DNA from 2 places in the Methylibium sp. Pch-M genome. Region 1 is predicted to be linked to the other one. Evidence: predicted binding sites of a transcription regulator. Region 1 holds the regulator's gene; the other holds the start of a gene.
What was found. The regulator FNR, encoded in region 1, switches genes on or off when oxygen is low (the NO sensors DNR and NnrR bind a similar motif). The targets are predictions, from matches to a motif close to TTGATNNNNATCAA.

Region 1 (3,399 bases):
CCGATCAGGTCGCAGTCGGGCTGGGTGCTGTAGCCCTGGAAATTGCGGTGCAGCCGGCCCTGCCGCTTGGCCGCGGCCAGCGCGTCACCCGGCAGGGCGAAGTGGTCCATGCCGATGTAGTCGTAGCCGTGCGCCAGGAAGGCGGCGATCGCGTTCGACAGCATCGTCACGCGCTGGGCGGTGCCCGGCAGGTCTGCCGCATGGATGCGCCGTTGCGGCTTGAAGCGCTGCGGCAGATGCGCATAGCTGTAGAGCGCCACACGGTCCGGCCGCAGCCGCGCCACCTGCTCCACCGTCCGGGCCAGCGAGGCCGGGGTCTGCTTGGGCAAGCCGTGGATCAGGTCGACATTGATCGAATCGAAGCCCAATGCGCGCGCGCTGGCGATCAGCGCCTCGACCTGCTCGGGCGGCTGCACGCGGTGCACCGCGTGCTGCACTTCGGGGTCGAAGTCCTGCACGCCGAAGCTCAGGCGGTTGAAACCCAGCGCCTTCAGGTGCGAAAGCCGCGAGGCACTGACGGTGCGCGGGTCGACCTCGATCGAGCATTCGGCCTGCGGCTGCAGGTCGAAGGCACCGCGCAGCAGAGCCATCAGCTGCGACAGCTCCGCATCGTCCAGGAAGGTCGGCGTACCGCCGCCGAGGTGCAGCTGACTGACGCGCTGGCGGCTGCCGATCACGTCCTGGTGCAATGCCACCTCGCGGCCCAGCCACTCCAGGTACTCGGTGCCGCGCCGGTGCTGCCGCGTGATCACCTTGTTGCAGGCGCAGTAGTAGCAGACCGACTCGCAGAATGGGATATGAACGTAGATCGACAGCGGTGTGCCACCGCCCACGGCGCCCGCCGCCGGGGCGCCGCTGCGGCGCTGGCCCAGGGCCTGCCGGTACTGAGCAGGGCCGAAGGCCTCCACGAAGCGGTCGGCGGTCGGGTAGGAGGTGTAGCGCGGCCCACCGGCGTCCAGACGACTCAGGAGTTCCTCGCTCGGCGCAGCCGGTTCCAGCATGTCGGTCAGGGTCGGAGGGGGCATGTCCGGACTGTGCCGAGGGCCTCTCACCGGGCTCTTGATCTGGGTCAAGGCCGGTCGCCGGTGGCCTCCGACAATCCACGCACAGCTTGAGGTCGATCATGCAACTTGCCCCTCACGACACCGCCGCCGACTCGCATGCGCCATCGCGGGCGGCGCACAAGATCATAATGAAGCGCATGGAACGTGAACCGATCCGCATCGAGGCCCTCAAGGTCGCATGCTCCAGTTGCAACCTGCGCGAGCTCTGCCTGCCGGTGGGCCTGTCGGACGATGACCTTGACCACCTCGACCAGCTGGTCGGCAGCCGCCGCCCTGTGAAGCGCGGCGACACGCTATTCCACGCCGGGGATCGCTTCGAGTCGCTCTATGCGGTGCGCACCGGCTTCTTCAAGACCTGCGTGTCCGCCGACGATGGCCGCGACCAGGTGACCGGTTTCCAGATGGCCGGCGAGTTGCTGGGCCTGGACGGCATCAGCACCGACCGCCATGCCTGCGACGCGGTGGCGCTGGAGGACTCGCAGGTCTGCCAGATCCCCTACTCGCAGCTCGAGAAGCTGTCGCGCGAATCCACGCCGCTGCAGCACCAGTTCCACAAGATCATGAGCCGCGAGATCGTGCGCGACCACGGCGTGATGCTGCTGCTCGGCAGCATGCGGGCCGAAGAACGGCTGGCCGCCTTCCTCCTCAACCTGACGCAGCGGCTGCAGGCGCGCGGCTTCTCGGCCTCGTCGCTGGTGCTGCGCATGACGCGCGAGGAGATCGGCAGCTACCTCGGCCTCAAGCTCGAGACCGTGAGCCGCACCTTCTCGAAGTTCCAGGACGAAGGCCTGCTCGAGGTGAAGCAGCGCGACATCCGCGTACTCGACGAATCCGGGCTGCGCCGGCTCGTCAACGGCCCGGCCTGCTGAAGGCTCGCCGCCGGCCTCGCCCGGCGCGACTCAGGGCCAGCGGCGAGGCTCGGTATTGGCCGGCTCCGGCGTCGCCAGCAGCAGCGTCAGCATCGACGCCAGCGCGCACACGATCCAGAACGCGAAGAAGGCCAGCGTGTAGACGCCGGCCGGCGACACCGTCTCCAGTGCGCGACCGACCCAGCCGCTCAGGTCCGCAGGGTCGGCGGCGCTGAACACCAGGGTCTCCAGCACCCCGGCCATCAGGAAGGACGGCCAGGCGATCCACAGCGTGCGTTGTCTCATCGTCGCGAGTTCCGGGTCGATGCGCGGTACGTTCAGCGCTCGGGACGCGGCGTGGCCGCATGGTTGCGCGCCTGCACCGCCGGCGTGTCGCTGCCCAGCGGTTCGCTGCCACGGCTGAGCACCGGATCGCTGCCGCGCACGGCGATCACGGCGGTGACGATGCCAGCCACCACCACCGCCAGCGGGCCGCCCAGCACCAGCCACAGCATGGGCTCGCGCCACCAGGGCAGCGGCCGCTCCGGCATGGGCGTCGGGCGGGTTGCGTTCTCGTTCGGGATCATGGGCTGCTCCGGAGGGGGCCGCACTCAGCGCGGCACGACGAAAGTGGACTTCTCGGACACGCTGGCCGCCGGCTGCACGCCATCGGCCTCGCGGATGATCTCGAAGCGCAGCGGGTGGGCGCCCGGGCCGAGCGCCGCGGCGCTCTGCGGCGGCACCTGTACCGCGACCGGCACCCAGCGCGACTCGGCCGGGGCCAGCCGCACCTCGTCACGCACCTGCGCCTGTGCACCGGCGATGTCGCTCACCACCACCCGGTAGCGCTGCGCCGACTCGGTGGCGTTCATGATCTGCAACCGGTAGACGTTCTCGATGCGCCCTTCGTCGACCAGCCGTGCCAGCGTACCGCGGTCGCGCACCACGTCGACGCGCATCGGGCTGCGCAGCACGAGGCTGGTGACGAAGCCGACCGAGATCAGCAGCAGGATCACGCCGTAGACCAGCACCCGCGGACGGAGCACGCGCCGCCAGTCCAGCGTGCTCCGTCCGGCGGCCAGGCCGTTCTGCGTGGCATAGCGGATCAGGCCGCGCGGATACGCCATCTTGTCCATCACACCGTTGCAGACGTCGATGCAGGCGGCACAGCCGATGCACTCGTACTGCAACCCCTCGCGGATGTCGATGCCGGTCGGGCAGACCTGCACGCACAGCGTGCAGTCGATGCAGTCGCCCTTGCCCTGGGCGGCCAGCGCGTCGTGCGCCAGGCTGCGCGGGCGCGAGCCGCGCGGTTCTCCGCGCCCGCCGTCGTAGCTGATGATCAAGGTGTCGTGGTCGAACATCGCGCTCTGGAAGCGCGCGTACGGGCACATGTACTTGCACACCTGCTCGCGCATGAAGCCGGCGTTGCCATAGGTCGCGAAGCCGTAGAACAGCACCCAGAACGCTTCCCAGGGGCCGGGCCC
Region 2 (3,399 bases), 1.8 Mb from region 1:
GCCACCTGACCTGCCGCCTGCATCGCCAGGATCAGCAGCACCAGGGCGGCGAGCGGGCGGGGATCGATCCCTCCCAGGGCATCGAGCGGTCGCGCCGGGATCAGGGGCAGCACGATGAGCGCCAGCGCGGTCAGCAGCAGCCCATCGTGCAGCTCCTGTTCGCTGAGCAGCTCGGTTGCGAAGCGGTGCAGGCGTTCACGTGCCGCCAGCAGCACCGCCAGCCCCGCACCGCAGGCCGCCCCTAGGGCCGGCGAGAGGACCGACTGCACGCCGATCAGGTAGGTGGTGAACAGCGCCAGCTCGGTCGTCAGACCGGGATCGCGCGAACGGCTCTTCGCGTGCGACAGCGCGGCCAGCCCGGCCACCAGCAGGGCGCCGACGATCACCAGCCCCGGCACCGGCACCCACTGCGCCAGGCCGCCGGTGGCGGCCGCGACGGCAAAGCTGCGCAGGCCCGCGGCTTCGCGGTCCCGACCGCGGCCCTTGCGGCGCTCGCGCTCGATGCCGATCAGCAGGCCGGCACCGAGGGCCACCGCGAGGCCGAGGGCACCGTCCGGCAGCGTGACCCCGCTCACAGGTCCAGCGCCGCGCCGTGTTCCGGCACCGACACGCGCCAGCCCAGCTCGTCCTGGATGCGCAGCCGCAGCATGTCGGCCGCCGCCGGCTCGCCGTGGACGACGAAGCAGCGCTCGGGCGGCGCCTCGAAGCCGCGCAGCCAGTCCATCAGCCCGTCGGCGTCGGCATGGCCGGAGAAGCCTTCGAGGTGGCTGACGCCGGCCTTCACCGCGACGTACTCGCCGTGGATCTTGACTTCGCGCGCGCCGCCCACCAGCGCCGCGCCGCGCGTGCCGCCGACCTGGAAGCCGGGGAACACGATGTGGTTGCGCGGGTTGGGCGCCAGCGCCTTCAGGTGGTGCAGCACGCGCCCGCCGGTGGCCATGCCGCTGGCCGAGATGATGACCTTGGGCCAGCGCTGGCGCGTCAGGCGCTCGGACGCCTCGGGCCCGGCGACCAGCGTCACGTCGTCGGTCAGCGTGGCGGCCTCGCGCGGCGTGATGCGCAGCAGCTTGCGGTGGCGCTGGTACAGCGCGGTCGCGGTGCTCGCCATCGGGCTGTCCAGGAATAGCGGCAGGTCGGCCGGGATCTCGCCGGCCGCCTTGAGCCGCTGCAGCACCAGCAGCAGGGCCTGCGCGCGGCCGACGGCGAACGACGGCAGCAGCACGCTGCCGCCGCGCCGCACCGTGGCGCGCACGATCTCGCCCAGATGCGCCTGCACGTCGTCTCGCGGATGGCGGCGGTTGCCGTAGGTCGACTCGATCAGCAGCACATCGGCCTGCGCCACGCGGCCCGGCGCGGGCATCAGCAGGTCGTCGCCGCGACCGAGATCGCCCGAGAACACCAGCGTGCGGCCGTTCGCGCGCACGCTCACCGACATCGCCCCCAGCAGGTGGCCGGCGGGGGTGAACTCGATGCGGGCGTCGCCGACGCGCACCCCGCGCCCGGCCACGGCCACGCCGATGCGGGCGATGGCGCGCTTGGCGTCGGCCACGCCGTACAGCGGCAGGGCCGGCGCATGGCGCGACCAGCCGCCGCGGTTGGCGCGGCGTGCGTCCTCCTCCTGCAGGTGGGCGCTGTCGAGCAGCAGCACCTCGGCGAGGTCGCGCGTGGCGGCGGAGGCGTACACCGGGCCCTTGAAGCCCTGCTTCACCAGCACCGGCAGCCAACCGCAGTGGTCGAGGTGGGCGTGGCTCAGCACCACCGCGTCGATCTGCGCCGGCGCCGCCGCCAGCGGCGCCCAGTTGCGCTCACGCAGCGTCTTGTAGCCCTGGAACAGGCCGCAGTCGAGCAGCACGCGCGCGCCGCCCATCTCGACCAGGTGCTTCGAGCCGGTGACGGTGTCGGCGGCGCCGAGGAAGGTGAGCTTCATGCGCGTCGGTGGCCCGCGGGCCAGTGCATCGGACACGCCGCACTCTCGCACAGCCGGCGCGCAACGGCGCCGCGACTCGCCGGCGGCTGACCTGGATCAAGCGCACGCTCCGTCGCCGGCCGCTCGGCCGCGCGCCGTCAGACCTGCATCAGCTCCTGCCGCACTGCATACAACGCCAGCTCCACGTCGTTGCGCACCCCGGTCTTCTCGAGGATGCGGGCGCGGTAGGTGCTCACCGTGTTGGACGACAGCACCAGCTGCTCGGCGATCTCGCCGACGCTCTTGCCGGCCGCGAGCAGGCCGAACACCTGGTACTCGCGGTGCGACAGGCGCTCGTGCAGCGGGGCCTCGTCGTCGCCGACGCCGCCCTTCCTGCTGCCGATGCCGGCCCCCACCGCGCCCGCCAGCTGCTCGGCGACGCTGGGGGTGATGAAGAGCTTGCCCTGCGCCACCCGGCGGATGGCATCGATCATCTGCTCGCTGTCGGCGCTCTTGTTCAGGTAGCCGGCCGCGCCGAGCTTGAGGCTGCGCACCGCGTACTGCCGGTCGGGATAGGTGCTGAGCATCAGCACCGGCAACCTGGGGAACTCGGCCTTCAGCGACTTCAGCACGTCGAGTCCGTCGCGCTGTGGCATCGCGATGTCGAGCAGCACCACGTCGGGCGGCGTGCCGGCGGCGGCGCCGGCGCGCACCAGGGCCATCGCGTCGGGGCCGTTGCCGGCCTCGCCGGCCAGCGCGATGTCCCCGGCGTCGGCCAGGATCTGTTTGATGCCCTGGCGCACGATCACGTGGTCGTCGCAGATGACGACGCGGATCATGGCCGCTCCTCCGGCGCGAGCGGCATCACCAGCCGCACCAGCGTGCCCTGGCCGGGCGCACTGTCGATCGTGAGGCGCCCGCCGAAATGCGCCGCGCGCTCGCGCATGCCCATCACGCCGTAGCTGCGCGGATCGTTCAGCGCCTCGGGGGTGGTGCCGACGCCATCGTCGCGCACATCGAGGTAGAGCACCGGCTCGGGCGGCGCATCGACCACGATGCGGATGCCGACACGACGCGCCTTCGCGTGCCGCGCGATGTTCGACAGCAGCTCCTGGAAGATGCGGAACACCGCGATCGCCGACCCGCCCTCGGGCGGCGCGACGCCGGCGGCCACGTGCACCTGGATGTCGGCCTCCAGCTCGGCGCTCTCCAGCCACTCCTGGGCCTGCCACTCCAGCGCGGCCCACAGGCCCTGGTGATCGAGGATGCTGGGCCGCAGGTCGGTGATGATGCGGCCGACCTTGTCGACCGCGGTGTCGATCAACGCGCCCATCCCTTCGCACTTGGCGGCCAGCGGCGTGCGGTCGGCGACACGTTTCTCGAGCCAGTTGACATCCATCTTGAGCGCCACCAGCAGCGAGCCGAGCTCGTCGTGGATCTCGCGCGCGATGCGGGTGCGCTCCTCTTCGCGCACCGTCTCCAGGTAGGCCGAG

Region 2: the regulator FNR is predicted to act here: its motif matches at 2,014-2,027, upstream of C1M51_RS07375 (MBL fold metallo-hydrolase RNA specificity domain-containing protein).

The regions. Positions count from the first base shown of each region.
Region 1 covers NZ_CP029606.1:3,321,453-3,324,851, forward strand. Annotated here, with positions in the region: gene hemN (oxygen-independent coproporphyrinogen III oxidase) at 1-1,025, opposite strand, end outside; gene fnr (fumarate/nitrate reduction transcriptional regulator Fnr) at 1,202-1,933, shown strand; gene C1M51_RS16035 (hypothetical protein) at 1,964-2,218, opposite strand; gene C1M51_RS16040 (nitrogen fixation protein FixH) at 2,251-2,499, opposite strand; gene ccoG (cytochrome c oxidase accessory protein CcoG) at 2,524-3,399, opposite strand, start outside.
Region 2 covers NZ_CP029606.1:1,544,385-1,547,783, forward strand. Annotated here, with positions in the region: gene C1M51_RS07370 (DUF4010 domain-containing protein) at 1-575, opposite strand, end outside; gene C1M51_RS07375 (MBL fold metallo-hydrolase RNA specificity domain-containing protein) at 572-1,927, opposite strand; gene C1M51_RS07380 (response regulator transcription factor) at 2,065-2,745, opposite strand; gene C1M51_RS07385 (PAS domain-containing sensor histidine kinase) at 2,742-3,399, opposite strand, start outside.